Linked DNA regions of Variovorax paradoxus. The main gene of each other region encodes a partner of the protein of the gene in region 2 in a complex. Links are inferred from orthologs where the notes say so. Each region holds a gene or a part of one and is shown on either strand. Other genes may lie near its edges.

Region 1 (6,876 bases), 610 kb from region 2 along the record:
TCATGCTCAAGCGTCAGGTGGGTGCCATGCCGATCGATCCTGCGGCCTGCGAAGAGCGCGTGGCGCTCATCGACAACCAGGTGTCCGAACTTGTGGAAGGCATTCGCTCGCTGCGCGACTGGGAGCTGGCCACCGCGGACGACGGCATCACGCGCAGCGCGCTGGTGGCGCAATGCGTGGGCCTGATGCGTGCGGCTTTCGACATGCATGGCGTGGCGCTGGAAGTCGATCCGGCGCTCGAGCCGTCCGGGGACGAACCCCGCCGGCCGCAGGGAGCCGCATTGCGCTACCTGCTTCTCGGAGGGCTCGGCTATCTGCACGACAGCGCCTCTGAAGCCGGTGCCATACGCATCGATGCCGACGGGGCCGATGCGCTTCGCCTGACCGCCTTGCCGCGCGAATCCGGCGGCGTGAGCCCCGTGCTCGGTGCGCATCGTGCGCCGCGCGCTCTGGCCATCGACGCCATTGCGCTGCAAAGCCTGGCCGAAGACCTGGGCTACACGGTGGCGCTGGAGCGCGACAGCGTGCGTTTCTCGCTCGCTGCGGGTTGAGCGGGCCTTGGCCGTTGCGCTGAACGCCGGCCGGGCACGGGCGCGGCCTTTGCGCCGCCCCTGCCGTTGGACTTGCGTGCCTTGGAGGCCTCGCGCAGTTCGCGCGCCAGACGCTGCCGGTGCGCCCGCAGAAAGACGAGCAGCCGCTCTTCCGCGGCATGCAGCCCACGCGTGCGCCGTGCGGCGGTGCGGGCCGACATTTTTCGCAGCACCTCGGCCGACGGGTCTTCGCCGTCGCCCGCGAGCGCGCTGCCCAGCGCCAGCACCGCAGGGTGCACATAGGCCTTCTTGCACACGGCGGGCGTGTTGCCCAGCTGCTTTGCGACGGCAGCCAGGATTTCCTTGGCGCTGTAGCGGCTGCCGTCGGCGGCGGTGCGGCCCGGTTCGCAGGCCAGCCGCGTAAGCTCCAGCGCCTGCACGGTGCCGTGCCAGGTTCGAAAGTCCTTGGCGGTAAAGCGCTCGCCGGGCGAGGCTTCGGCCAGGTAGTCGTTCACGTCGGTGGACGACACGCTGCGCAGCTCGCCGTCCTCGTCCTGATACTGAAAGAGCGCCTGGCCGGGCAGTTGCTGGCACTGGCGCACCACCTTCGCCACGCGCGGATCGTCCAGCAGGGCTTCGTGCATGACGCCGCTCTTGCCGCGGAAGCGCAACCGGAGCGCCGCGCCCTGCACCGCGGCATGCCGGTTGCGCAGCGTGGTGAGGCCGTAGGAGCCGTTGCTGCTTGCGTACTCTTCATTGCCCACGCGCAGCAGCGTGGTGTCGAGCAGGCGCACCAGCGCGGCCAGCACCTGCTGGCGCCCCGGGGCCGCCGCCTTGCTGCCCTCCTGCAAATCGCGCGTCACGCGTGCGCGGATGCGCGGCAGCGCAAGCCCGAAGGCCTCGAGCCGCTCGAACTTGGTCTCGTCCTTGAAGAGCCGCCAGTCGGCGTGGTAGCGGTATTGCTTGCGGCCTCTTGCGTCGATGCCCGTAGCCTGCAGATGGCCGTTGGAAAGGGGGCAGATCCACACCTGCGTATAGGCCGGCGGAATCGCCAGCATGCGGATGCGCGAGAGCTCGTCCGCGTCGCGCACCCATCGGCCCCCTGCATCGCGGTAGCGGAAGTGGTCGCCATGCTTCAGGCGCCGGATGCCGGGCATGTCGGGGTTCACGTAGACCAGGCCGTTGGCAATGGGCGCGGCGGTGGGCGACGGCTTGGGGGGCGGTGTGGTCGATCTGGAGCGGGCCGGCATGAGGTTTGCGTGATGAAGGTACCCTGCGCTTGTGCCTGCGCCGACAATCGCTGCCTGTAGGACGCCGCAATCGCCGCTGGTGCGATGGAGGCGCTTTGTTCTTTCCTGGAGTCCCAAAGAAAATGATGTTCTTCCATCGGCCGTTCTCGTCCTCTTGCGTGCGCTGGCTCTCGGCCTGCGGCGCGGCGCTGCTTGTCGCAGCCTGTGCTTCGCCCGGTTCCTCCACCGCGCCGACGGCACGGCCTGCCGCCACTGCCGCGCCCATCAAGGTGAAGGTCTTCGTTGCAGCCATGTTCGAGATCGGGCAGAACACCGGCGACCGGGCCGGCGAGTTCCAGCACTGGTACGAGCGCTACTGGAAGGGCGCCGCGCCGATGGCCGTGCCCGGCGCATTGCAGCCCGTGTATTGCAATGCCGACGGCGTGTGCGGCGCGGTGCTCGGCATGGGCAAGGTCAACTCCTCGTCGTCGATGCAGGCCATCCTGCTGAACCCGCAGTTCGATTTCTCGCAGGCCTACTACGTGATTTCCGGCGTGGCCGGCACGCCGCCCGCGCGCGGCACCATCGGCGAGGTGAGCTGGGCAACCTGGCTCGTGGACTACGACCTCGGCCACCGCTGGGCGCCCGAGGAGAACAAACCCGGCGAGCCCACCTTCATGCCGCGCAAGGGCTACGAGGAATACCGCCGCTTCAAGCTCAACCCAGATCTCGTGGGCTGGGCCATGAAGCTCTCGTCCGATACGCCGCTGAAAGACTCGGACAGCGCGCGCAAATACCGCCTGCGCTACCCCGATGCGGCAGCGCGGCGCGCGCCTTTCGTGGGCACCGGCACCCACATGACCGGCGACACCTTCTTTCACGGCCCCGGCATGTCGAAGCAGGCGCAATACATCGCCAGGCTCTACGGCGCTGACGACTACGTGATCACCGAAATGGAAGCCGCCGCCATCGCGCTCGTGATCAAGCGCACCCACGGCACCGACCGCGTGATGAGCCTGCGCGGCGCGGTCAACTTCGACCAGGGCAACCCGAAGGAAAGCACGCTGCAGCACCTGGACCCGGCGCCGGGCGAAACAGCCGGCGGATTTGCCGAGACGGTGGAGAACATCGCGCTGGTGGGCACGCGCGTGGTGGACCACATCGTGGCCCACTGGCCGCAATGGCAGGCCGGCGTGCCCAAGCCCTGAACGGGTTCAGGGCCGCACCGGCTGCAGGTGCCACGTCACATTGAAATCGAAGGGCGTCCAGCGGCTTGCGGTGACGCCCGCCTGCCGCAGGCCGCGGCCGGTCCAGGTGTTGCAGGTCTCGAAGAGGTGGTAACCGCCCTCGGCTTCGTAGAAGGCGTCGTCGTTGCCATAGTGCGCACCGGCAATCGGTGTTGCGCGGCCCGCTGGCAGCGCGGCACGCACGTAGGCTGCGAGCTGCGCGTACTGCGCCTGCGCGAGCGGCAGCTCGAAGGCGTTGTGCCGCAACTGGGAGCGGCGCAGATAGGTAACGTGCAGCAGCGCACGGTTGCCGCCGCGCAGCGCGCCGAATGCGCGCGACGCGGTCAGGTCGCCCCACGTCGGCGTGTTCAGGTAGAACTCGCGGTCGCCCCAGCCGATGGCGATGAACTCCGCATCGGGCGGCACCGCTTTGAAGTGCGCGACCGGAAAGATCTGCCCCCAATCGACAGCTGCCGAGCGAACCGGAAACACCAGGTCGGTGTGCACGCCGTTGCTCAAGACCCAGGCCTGCACCTCGGGCGCATCGGTGGTCGCTTCACCCCGAGGCGTTGCATTGGCGGGCCAGAACATCAGCGCACACGCCGTGCCCACGTATACCGCGGCCAGCAGCGGCAGGACCAGCAGTGCGAGGGCAACGCGCCGGAGCCAGCGGTTCGGCATCAAGTTCAGAAGAGCGACGCGGTGGTGGCCGCCGCATCGGTTGGCGCACGCGGCGCACCCGCGCCGGCAGGCGCCATCGCCTCGGGGCTGCCCGCCTTGGCCAGCGCGCCCACGCGCACGCCCAGGAGGCGCAGCGGCCGCTCGAGCGGCACGCGCTTCAGGCACAGCCCGCCGACCTGGCGGATGGTCTTGCCGTCGGCGGTGTAGCGGTCGATGGTCTGGTCGCGGGTGGCAATCTTGAAATCGTCATAGCGCAGCTTGATGCCGATGGTCTTGCCCACGTAGCCCTTGCGCTGCAGGTCTTCGGCCAGCTTTTCGCACAGGTGGGTGAAGATGGCGCCGAGCTCGGCGCGGTCGCGCACCGCATGCAGGTCGCGGTCGAACGTGGTTTCGCGGCTCATCGACACAGGCTCGCTTTCGGTCACCACCGGCCGGTTGTCGCGCCCCCAGGCCACCTCGTGCATCCACGCGCCCGTGGATTTGCCAAAATTCTGGATGAGCCAATCCCGCTCGCGTGCCGCGAGCTGGCCCACCGTCTCGATGCCGAAGCGCTTGAGCTTTTCGTCCGCCTTGGGCCCGATGCCGTTCACCTTGCGGCAAGGCAGCGGCCAGATGAGGGTCTGCAAGTCGTCCTCGTAGACCACCGAGATGCCGTTGGGCTTGTTGAACTCGCTCGCCATCTTGGCAATGAGCTTGTTGGGCGCCACGCCAATGGAGCAGGTAAGGCCGGTTGCGTCGAGGATCGCTTTCTGGATCAGCCGCGCGAGCGACCGCCCGCCGTCACGCTGGCCGCCTGGCACGTCGGTGAAGTCGATGTACACCTCGTCCACGCCCCGGTCTTCCATCAGCGGCGCAACCTCCCTGATGATCTGCTTGAAGGTGCGCGAATACTTGCGGATTTCCTCGAAATCCACCGGCAGGATGATCGCCTGCGGGCACAGCTTTGCCGCCTTCATGAGCCCCATGGCCGAGCCCACGCCGAACTGCCGCGCAGGGTAGGTGGCGGTGGTGATCACGCCGCGGCCCACATAGTCCCTCAGGCGCGGAAAAGCGTCGACCGGAATGTCGGCCAGCGTGCCGCCTTCGGGCACATGGCGAATCGCTTCGTCCACGCTGCGCCGCCCACCGCCAATCACCACCGGCAGCCCCTTGAGCTGCGGATAGCGAAGCAGCTCGACGGACGCGAAGAAGGCGTCCATGTCGAGGTGGGCGATGCGGCGGATGGGGGGCGTTGGCACGGGCGTGGAACTCACCCGCCGATTGTCTCGCGGCCGGGCCCTGTCTGCCCGCGGCCATGTGCATGCCAGAATGCGGCGGACTGCGGTTTAGGCCGCCCGGTGGCATCGAAAAGCATGGCAAGGAAAGGGATCTGGCATGAGTGACGAAGTCGAAGGCATGACCATTGCGCTGACGCCGGTGCAGATGGCCGGCGTTCTGGGCGGACAGGACGTGCCCGAGTCCGCGAGCCTGAGCAACCGGCTCTGGGGTACCGTCGGGCTGGTGGGCGGCGTCGTGGAACTGGTGGGCGCCGGCGTGCTCTGCCTGGCGCCCGAGCCCACGATGGTGACCAAGGCCGGCTGCGTGGTGCTTGGCGTGCACGGTTTCGACACCCTGGCCACCTCGGGCCGCCAGGTCTGGACGGGCACTGCGCAGCGCACCGCCACCGCCGTCACCGCCAGCTCGGCGGCCGAGGCGCTGGGGGCCTCGCGCGAAACGGCCGACGGCATCGGGCTTGCGGTCGACGTGGCCGTTCCGCTGGTGGTGGCCGCGGGGCTAGGAGCCGCCCGCATCATTGCCGTGACGCGCGGCGGCCGCATCCGTCTGGCCGAGCATGAAGCCGCCGCCGGCTCGAGGCTCGGCGGACACACCATGGCGCGGCACGTCGGCCAGACAGACGCACAACTGCTGGCCAGGGTGCGAACCGCAACGCGGCCGGGTCCCAAGGCCGTATCTACTTTTGCCGACCTTGCCACGGCGGAACGCGCAATCACCGAGACCCTCCGCGCCAACGCAGCCGCGGTGCAAGCCTGGTCACGCAGTGCGGCCGCAGGCAGCAAGTCGCCGGAGCTGGAGCATGTGCTGGGCTATGTGGTGGGGCGGGGCGTGCAGTTCGGCAGCACGGCCGTCAACGATCTTTCGGGCGTGCGGATCATCCTCAAGATGGAAAGCTACAACGGCAAGCCGTTCTACATCCTGACGGCGTATCCGATCTGAGGCTTTGGGTAGCTAAGGAAACGAAGGCGCCTCGCCGGTGGTCCACACGTCGGCGCCCAGCTCCTTTGCAAGCCGGGCCACGATCTTCACGGTGCGCTCGCGCAGCGGTGCGATGCGGGCCTGCAGGCCCGCCCTGGGCAGCGCCACGGCCTGGCCGGGATCATCGTCGGCCTCGGGGTCGCTTTGGCGGATGTAGAGCGTGCCGTTCCGGGCCCAGACCTCCACGGCCCAGCCCTGGTCCTGGTCGTCGTAGATCAGGCCCTGGTCGTCGCCGGCGATTGCGGCAAGAAAATGGTCCATCGTGGCAAAGGTGTCGTACCAGGGGAACGACAGCTGAACGCCGGCTTCCTCGTTGTCCAGCTGCAGATCCAGCCAGAAGTAATGCCGCACCTGGTCGAGTGTGAGCGCGTGGCGCCGGGCCGCCGCAACCACCTGTGCGTAGTACGCGGCAAGCTCCGCTTCGTGCCCCATCACCTCGCGGGTGCGCGCCAGCAAACGTTCGGCGCGCGGAAATCCGGGCGAGGCGAGCGGTTCGGCCGGGCCGCCCGAGACGGGACGGAACTCGTCGTGCAAATGAAAAGCGATCTCGGGCTCCAGCGAGTCGATCGGCTTGGCATGGGCGAACCAGGATTCCAATTGCGCGCTCCTCTGAATGGTCGGGCGTACCATGTTAGCTCGGCATGCATCGATGCGACCGGCGGCTTGATCGAGACTGCCCGGCGCTCAGCGCGTCTCCACCGTGGTGAGCAGCGGCGATTCGAACATCGCCACCGGCGAGATCACCGGTTCATCCATCGGCACTTTGTCGCCGTAGCGCTCGCGCATCTTGGCGCGCACCGCGGGGTCGTCGAGCTTGAAGCTGCGAATCTTCTGCAGCTCGCCAATGCGCACGCCCAATGCGCGCTGGTAGAGCTTCCAGACGAGCTCGGAGCAGTAGATGCGCTGGTCCGACCATTCGAAAGTCAGGTCGTAGGGGCGGCCTTCGTAGTCGGCTGA
Region 2 (6,767 bases):
TCGCCAACAAGGACCGCACGCAGGAAGAATTCTTCAATGCGTTCGAGGCCCTGCTGGCCAAGAAGTCGCACATCGTGATGACCAGCGACACCTATCCCAAGGGCCTGGCCGACATCCACGAGCGCCTGGTTTCGCGTTTCGATTCGGGCCTGACGGTCGCCATAGAGCCGCCCGAGCTCGAAATGCGCGTGGCCATCCTGATCAACAAGGCGCGCGCCGAATCGGCCGAAATGCCGGAAGAAGTCGCCTTCTTCGTTGCCAAGAACGTGCGCTCCAACGTGCGCGAGCTCGAAGGCGCGCTGCGCAAGATCCTGGCTTACTCGCGCTTCAACCAGAAAGAAATCTCGATCGCCCTGGCGCGCGAGGCGCTGCGCGACTTGCTGTCGATCCAGAATCGGCAGATCTCGGTCGAAAATATCCAGAAGACGGTGGCCGACTACTACAAGATCAAGGTCGCCGACATGTACAGCAAGAAGCGCCCGGCCAGCATTGCGCGGCCGCGGCAGATCGCGATGTACCTGGCCAAGGAACTCACCCAGAAGAGCCTGCCGGAAATCGGCGAGCTGTTCGGTGGGCGCGATCACACGACGGTGCTGCATGCGGTGCGCAAGATCTCGGGCGAGCGCCAGCAGCTCACCGAACTGAACCAGCAACTCCACGTGCTCGAACAAACGCTCAAGGGCTGACCCCGGATGTCATCAAGAAAGCCACCCGCAACAGCGGAGAATGGCGTCTTACAAGCGGATTCAAAGAGATAAGAGAAGAGGAAGAAGACATGATCGTTTTGAAGGCAACCCAAGACAAAGTCCTCGCCGCGCTGCAATCGGTGGCGGGCATCGTGGAACGGCGCCATACCCTGCCTATCCTGGCCAACGTGCTGATTCGCAAGACCGGCGGCCAGCTGCAGCTCACAACCAGCGACCTCGAGATCCAGATCCGCACCACGGCCGAGCTTGGCGGCGACGAAGGCAACTTCACCACCACCATCGGCGCGCGCAAGCTCATCGACATCCTGCGCACCATGCCGGCCGACCAGACCGTGAGCCTCGAATCGAGCGCGAGCAAGCTGGTGCTCAAGGGCGGCAAGAGCCGCTTCACGCTGCAGTCGCTGCCGGCCGAAGACTTTCCGCTGGTGCAAGAGGCCGCCAATTTCGGCCCCGTGTTCAGCGTGCCGCAAAAGACGCTGAAGGACCTGCTCTCGCAAGTCTCCTTTGCCATGGCCGTGCACGACATCCGCTACTACCTCAACGGCATCCTGTTCGTGGCCGAAGGCAAGCAGCTGAGCCTGGTGGCCACCGACGGCCACCGCCTGGCGTTTTCGTCGGCCACGCTCGACGTCGAAGTGCCGCGCCAGGAAGTGATTCTTCCGCGCAAGACCGTGCTCGAAATGCAGCGCCTGCTGTCTGACGCCGAAGGCGCCATCGAGATGCAGTTTGCGAACAACCAGGCCAAGTTCAGCTTTGGCGGCATGGAGTTCGTTACCAAGCTGGTCGAGGGCAAGTTCCCCGACTACAACCGCGTGATTCCCAAGAACCACAAGAACAGCGTCACGCTCGGCCGCGCCCCTTTGCTGGCCAGCCTGCAGCGCACCGCCATTCTGACCAGCGAAAAGTTCAAGGGCGTGCGCCTGAACATCGAGCCCGGCACGCTGCGCATTGCATCGAACAACGCCGAGCAGGAAGAAGCACAGGACGAGCTCGACATCGACTACGGCGGCGACGCCATCGAGATCGGCTTCAACGTAACCTACCTGATCGACGCCCTCGCCAATATGGGCCAGGACATGGTCAAGCTGGACCTGGCCGACTCCAACAGTTCCGCCCTTTTGACCATCCCCGAGAACGCATCCTTCAAATATGTCGTGATGCCGATGCGGATCTAGAAGACAGAAAACACAGCGCCTTGCGCAGACAGCCCGCGGCCCTCCGCGGGTTTGCGCTTTCAAGAGGCAGGAAAAGCAGGCCGCCAAGGCCCGAAAAATCCCGTGAATGCCGTGAGAGATAGAGGAATATCCGAATGAGTGCAGAAGAAAACAAGCCCGAAGTGCCCCACACCGAACCGGTCTACACGCCCGAGATCGAGAGTGCGGTGCCGATCGAGATCACGCCCGCCGACACCAGCTACGGCGAAGGCTCGATCACGATCCTCGAAGGGCTCGAGGCGGTGCGCAAGCGCCCCGGCATGTACATCGGCGACACCTCCGACGGCACGGGTCTGCACCACCTGGTGTTCGAAGTGGTCGACAACTCCATCGACGAAGCGCTGGCCGGCCACTGCGACGACATCGTCGTGACCATCCATAGCGACAACTCGATTTCCGTCACCGACAACGGCCGCGGCATTCCCACCGGCGTGAAGATGGACGACAAGCACGAGCCCAAGCGCTCGGCTGCCGAAATTGCGCTGACCGAGCTGCACGCCGGCGGCAAGTTCAACCAGAACAGCTACAAGGTGTCGGGCGGCCTGCACGGCGTGGGCGTGAGCTGCGTGAACGCGCTGAGCGTGATGTTGCGCCTGGTAGTGCGCCGCGAGGGCAAGATCCACGAACTCGAATTCAGCCGTGGCTTCGTGCAGAACCGCTTGCTCGAAACCGTGAACGGTTTCGAAGTCTCGCCCATGAAGATCATCGGCGACACGGACAAGCGCGGCACCGAGGTGCACTTTCTGCCCGACACGGAAATCTTCAAGGAGAACAACGATTTCCACTACGAAATCCTCTCCAAGCGCCTGCGCGAGCTGAGCTTTCTGAACAACGGCGTGCGCATCCGCCTGAAGGACGAGCGCACCGGCAAGGAAGACGACTTCTCGGGCGCCGGCGGCGTGCGCGGCTTTGTCGAATTCATCAACAAGGGCAAGACCGTCCTGCATCCGAACTCGTTCTATGCAGCGGGCGAAAAGCCGGCCGACACCTACGGCGGCATTCCCGGCACGCACATCGGCGTTGAAGTGGCCATGCAGTGGAACAGCGGCTACAACGAGCAGGTGCTGTGCTTCACCAACAACATTCCGCAGCGTGACGGCGGCACCCACCTCACGGGCCTGCGTGCCGCGATGACCCGCGTCATCAACAAGTACATCGAAGAAAACGAGCTGGCCAAGAAGGCCAAGGTCGAAGTCACCGGCGACGACATGCGCGAAGGCCTGTGCTGCGTGCTGAGCGTGAAAGTGCCCGAGCCCAAGTTCTCCAGCCAGACCAAGGACAAGCTGGTGTCCAGCGAAGTGCGCGCGCCGGTCGAAGACATCGTCGGACGCCTGCTCACCGATTACCTGCAAGAGCGCCCGAGCGACGCGAAGATCATCTGCGGCAAGATCATCGAGGCCGCCCGCGCCCGCGAAGCCGCGCGCAAGGCCCGCGAAATGACGCGCCGCAAGGGCGTGCTCGACGGCATGGGCCTGCCCGGCAAGCTGGCCGACTGCCAGGAAAAGGACCCGGCGCTGTGCGAGGTCTACCTGGTGGAGGGCGACTCCGCCGGCGGCTCCGCCAAGCAGGGCCGCGACCGTAAGTTCCAGGCCATCCTGCCGCTACGCGGCAAGATTCTGAACGTGGAAAAAGCGCGCTACGAGAAGCTGCTCACCAGCAACGAAATTCTCACCATGATCACGGCGCTGGGCACCGGTATCGGCCGCGCCGGCGCCACCACCGCGGGCGGCGGGGCGGACGACTTCAACGTTGCCAAGCTGCGCTACCACCGCATCATCATCATGACCGACGCCGACGTTGACGGCGCGCACATCCGCACGCTGCTGCTCACGTTCTTCTACCGGCAGATGCCCGAGCTGGTCGAGCGCGGCCACATCTACATTGCCCAGCCGCCGCTCTACAAGGTGAAGGTCGGCAAGGAAGAGCAATACCTGAAGGACGGCCCCGCGCTGGACGCCTTCCTGCTCAAGGTGGCCCTGAAGGACGCGAGCATCGAGACCGGCGGCCCCAACTCGACCACCCTGAGTGGCGACACTCTGGCCGAGCTCGCGCGCAAGCACCAGCTGGCCGAAGCCGTGATTGCGCGCCTGCGCAACTTCATGGACGCCGAAGCGCTACGCGCCATTGCCGACGGCGTGGCGCTCGACCTGGACACCACGCCCGCGGCCGAAGCCTCGGCCGTGGCGCTGCAAGCCAAGCTGCGCGAACTCAACACCACCGGCGTGCCCGCCGAAGTGAGCAGCGAGTTCGACGCCCGCACCGACAAGCCGCTGCTGCGCATCAGCCGCCGCCACCACGGCAACATCAAGAGCAGCGTGCTCACGCAAGACTTCGTGCACGGCGCCGACTACGCTGCGCTCGCCGAAGCCGCCAACACCTTCCGCAACCTGCTGAGCAGCGAGGGCGCCATCGTCCGCCGCGGCGAAGGCGAGCGCGCCAAGGAAGAAAAGGTGGCCGACTTCCGCATCGCGATGAAGTGGCTCATCGGCCAAGCCGAAAACGCCACCTCGCGCCAGCGCTACAAGGGCCTGGGCGAAATGAACCCCGCACAGCTGTGGGAAACCACCATGGACCCGACCGTGCGCCGCCTGCTGCGCGTGCAGATCGACGACGCGATCGAAGCCGACCGCGTGTTCACGATGCTGATGGGCGACGAAGTGGAGCCGCGCCGCGAGTTCATCGAGCAGAACGCGCTGCGGGCTGCGAATATCGACGTGTAGCAAGCACGGCAGCTAAGTCGCCGCCGCGAACAGCTGCTGTAAAAACGATAAAGCGCCCAGCGATGCTGGGCGCTTTTTTTATTCCAAGCCCAACTGTGGCTTGGATTTCTTCGGGACCTCTACCGAGGATTGGGAGCTACTGCCCCTGCCCCCAGAATATCCACCACCACACGCCCATCCGCTTACAGGCAGGCCATCAGGCGCGCCGAGCGCGGCACGCCTGTTCTGGATTCACGGCTTCAAGCCGGGAGACGAGCAATGAAGCTGCGCATGTACCGAATGAACTCTGCCGGCTCTTCCTGAAACGGCCAGTGTCCGCTATTGGCGAAATACTTCAGCGCGGCGCCCGGAATGTTCTTTGCCAGCTTTTCGTCATCGCCAAAACGCCAGATATCACCCGAGCCATAGTTAACCGACGTGGGAACATTGATGGACGACAACCGCGAAACAAAGTTGTAGTCGGCCAGAAGCTGGTTGCCGCGATTGAACGCCGCGCCTGAGTAAATTGTCCTTTGATCGACGTCTGCGATAACCCCGGGCGGCGGGGTTGCATTGTTGTAATACAAAGGCGCGCCGGCGGTCCATTTTTTACGAAGATCCTCATCGCTCGCGACTGGAGCTGTCAGCAATTGGCCCAGGGCTGCTTGCTGGTCAGGCGTTCCGCCGACCGGATTGCGCTGAACGAAAGATGCGGTGTCTGCCGCCGTGCACGACAACACCAGCCCCGAAAGGCGATCAGGAAACCGCAACGCGAAATCTAGCGCAACAAAACCACCGAACGAGTGGCCGACAAGAACGAACTTGTCGATGCCGAGCGCCTTGGTCAATGCGTTGCAATCCGCGCTCATGCGCTCGAGGGTCAGCTCGTCATAGCTGGCCGGGCGGTCCGATTTGCCTTGTCCCAACTGGTCGTAGCAAACGATGCGGGCGTGGTCGGCAAGCGGATCGATGAAAGGGCGGAAGTATTGGTGATCCAGGCCCAGGCCGCCGTGCATGAAGACGATTGGAACCCCCTTGCCGGAGCTCACGTGGTAAAGGTTTTTTCCGTTCACGGAAGCGAACCCCGAAGTCTCGGCTTTGGGAGCAGGCGAAGGAGCGATGGGCCAGACGGCATTGCCGCCCTCGCCACTTCCTCCTCCGCCGCAGCCGGCGAGGGTCAAGACTGAAAAAATGGACCCGGCTGCATTGAAATTACGTCGGCTGATCGTCACCAGAAAACCTCCCCGGAGCGGGCCGACAAACGATATTTGTGGCCGACTCTTGACTGTCTCGGAAAGCCACAAAAAAAGCGGCGCGAAGGGCGTAATAAATTAGCCCTGCGCGAGTCTAGATTCGCTTTGCCGCCGCTTATGTGAACCCGCGATCCGGGGTGTTTTTTTGAGCGAGATCGAGATATCTTTCACGATCCAAGCTCGGGGGAATTGCTGGAAGAAAACGCCTGAACGTCTAATTCAAGTAAATACTTGACATTGATTTAATTCGATGACTGACGCCAGCAAAATTTACCGCGAATTGATGTGACGGTTCCGGTTACGGCATACGCATCGCGCGCCTGCCGCCAATGCCGCCCTGCAACACGCGGGCGACGCGCGCCAGCCCGCCGGTCCCGCTGGCCGCTCGGCCAACCAGTGCGCCGCCTGCAGCGCCCGCCAGCACGCGGCGCACGAGCGACCGGCTGCGCCCGGCCGTCAGCAGCAGCAGAACGCCCGCGCCCAGAACGGCGAGGTGCTCACCCGGAAAGTCCGGCCGCTGGGCGTCCATCTTCTTGACTGCCTCGATCCTGGATCCGATGTTCATTGGAAGCTCCTTTTCTGTACGAACTTCTTCATATCAAGCGAGGCAATGCACCGGTGTAGGCGCCGGTCACGTGCAACGTGCCGAATCGGGCGTACGGCACCGCTCTCAGGGTTTTCACATAGAGGAAGACCAAAAACGGCCGGGCGGCCCGTCATACAGGCGTCACAAGCTATTAAAACAATAGCGTTCAATACTTTCGCGAGGATCGTTCCTCGTAAACGCTATATCTAGCCCGACTCTTGCTAAGCAAAATCCTCGACGGATTCACGTCACCCATGATCGAGGACATCGAAGCAATGAACCTTTTGCGTCTCCGGCAGCCGATGGCT

What was found. The genes of interacting proteins can lie anywhere in the genome.
Region 1: the proteins of dnaN (region 2) and dinB are in contact, whole or in part, in a solved structure (PDB 1OK7), measured with the Escherichia coli proteins. The link is inferred for Variovorax paradoxus from one-to-one orthologs.

What each region holds. Positions count from the first base shown.
Region 1 is NZ_CP123990.1:787,789-794,664, forward strand. What follows is about bases 2,796-5,732. They hold dinB (DNA polymerase IV), read right to left. Parts: upstream 4,920-5,732; coding sequence 3,672-4,919; downstream 2,796-3,671. Other genes in these bases: QHG62_RS03740 (purine-nucleoside phosphorylase), read left to right, coding at 2,796-2,967; QHG62_RS03745 (TIGR02117 family protein), read right to left, coding at 2,974-3,666; QHG62_RS03755 (RNase A-like domain-containing protein), read left to right, coding at 5,041-5,732. Also shown: QHG62_RS03730 (hypothetical protein), read left to right, coding at 1-551; QHG62_RS03735 (DNA topoisomerase IB), read right to left, coding at 497-1,780; more of QHG62_RS03740, read left to right, coding at 1,903-2,795; more of QHG62_RS03755, read left to right, coding at 5,733-5,880; QHG62_RS03760 (hypothetical protein), read right to left, coding at 5,893-6,516; QHG62_RS03765 (YiiX family permuted papain-like enzyme), read right to left, coding at 6,604-6,876. UniProt on the Escherichia coli protein: Poorly processive, error-prone DNA polymerase involved in translesion repair and untargeted mutagenesis. Copies undamaged DNA at stalled replication forks, which arise in vivo from mismatched or misaligned primer ends.
Region 2 is NZ_CP123990.1:178,931-185,697, forward strand. The notes cover bases 1-2,828. They hold dnaN (DNA polymerase III subunit beta), read left to right. Parts: upstream 1-775; coding sequence 776-1,882; downstream 1,883-2,828. Other genes in these bases: dnaA (chromosomal replication initiator protein DnaA), read left to right, coding at 1-686; gyrB (DNA topoisomerase (ATP-hydrolyzing) subunit B), read left to right, coding at 2,017-2,828. In the rest of the region: more of gyrB, read left to right, coding at 2,829-4,641; QHG62_RS00835 (alpha/beta fold hydrolase), read right to left, coding at 4,881-5,852; QHG62_RS00840 (hypothetical protein), read right to left, coding at 6,172-6,438; QHG62_RS00845 (hypothetical protein), read left to right, coding at 6,735-6,767. UniProt on the Escherichia coli protein: Confers DNA tethering and processivity to DNA polymerases and other proteins. Acts as a clamp, forming a ring around DNA (a reaction catalyzed by the clamp-loading complex) which diffuses in an ATP-independent manner freely and bidirectionally along dsDNA.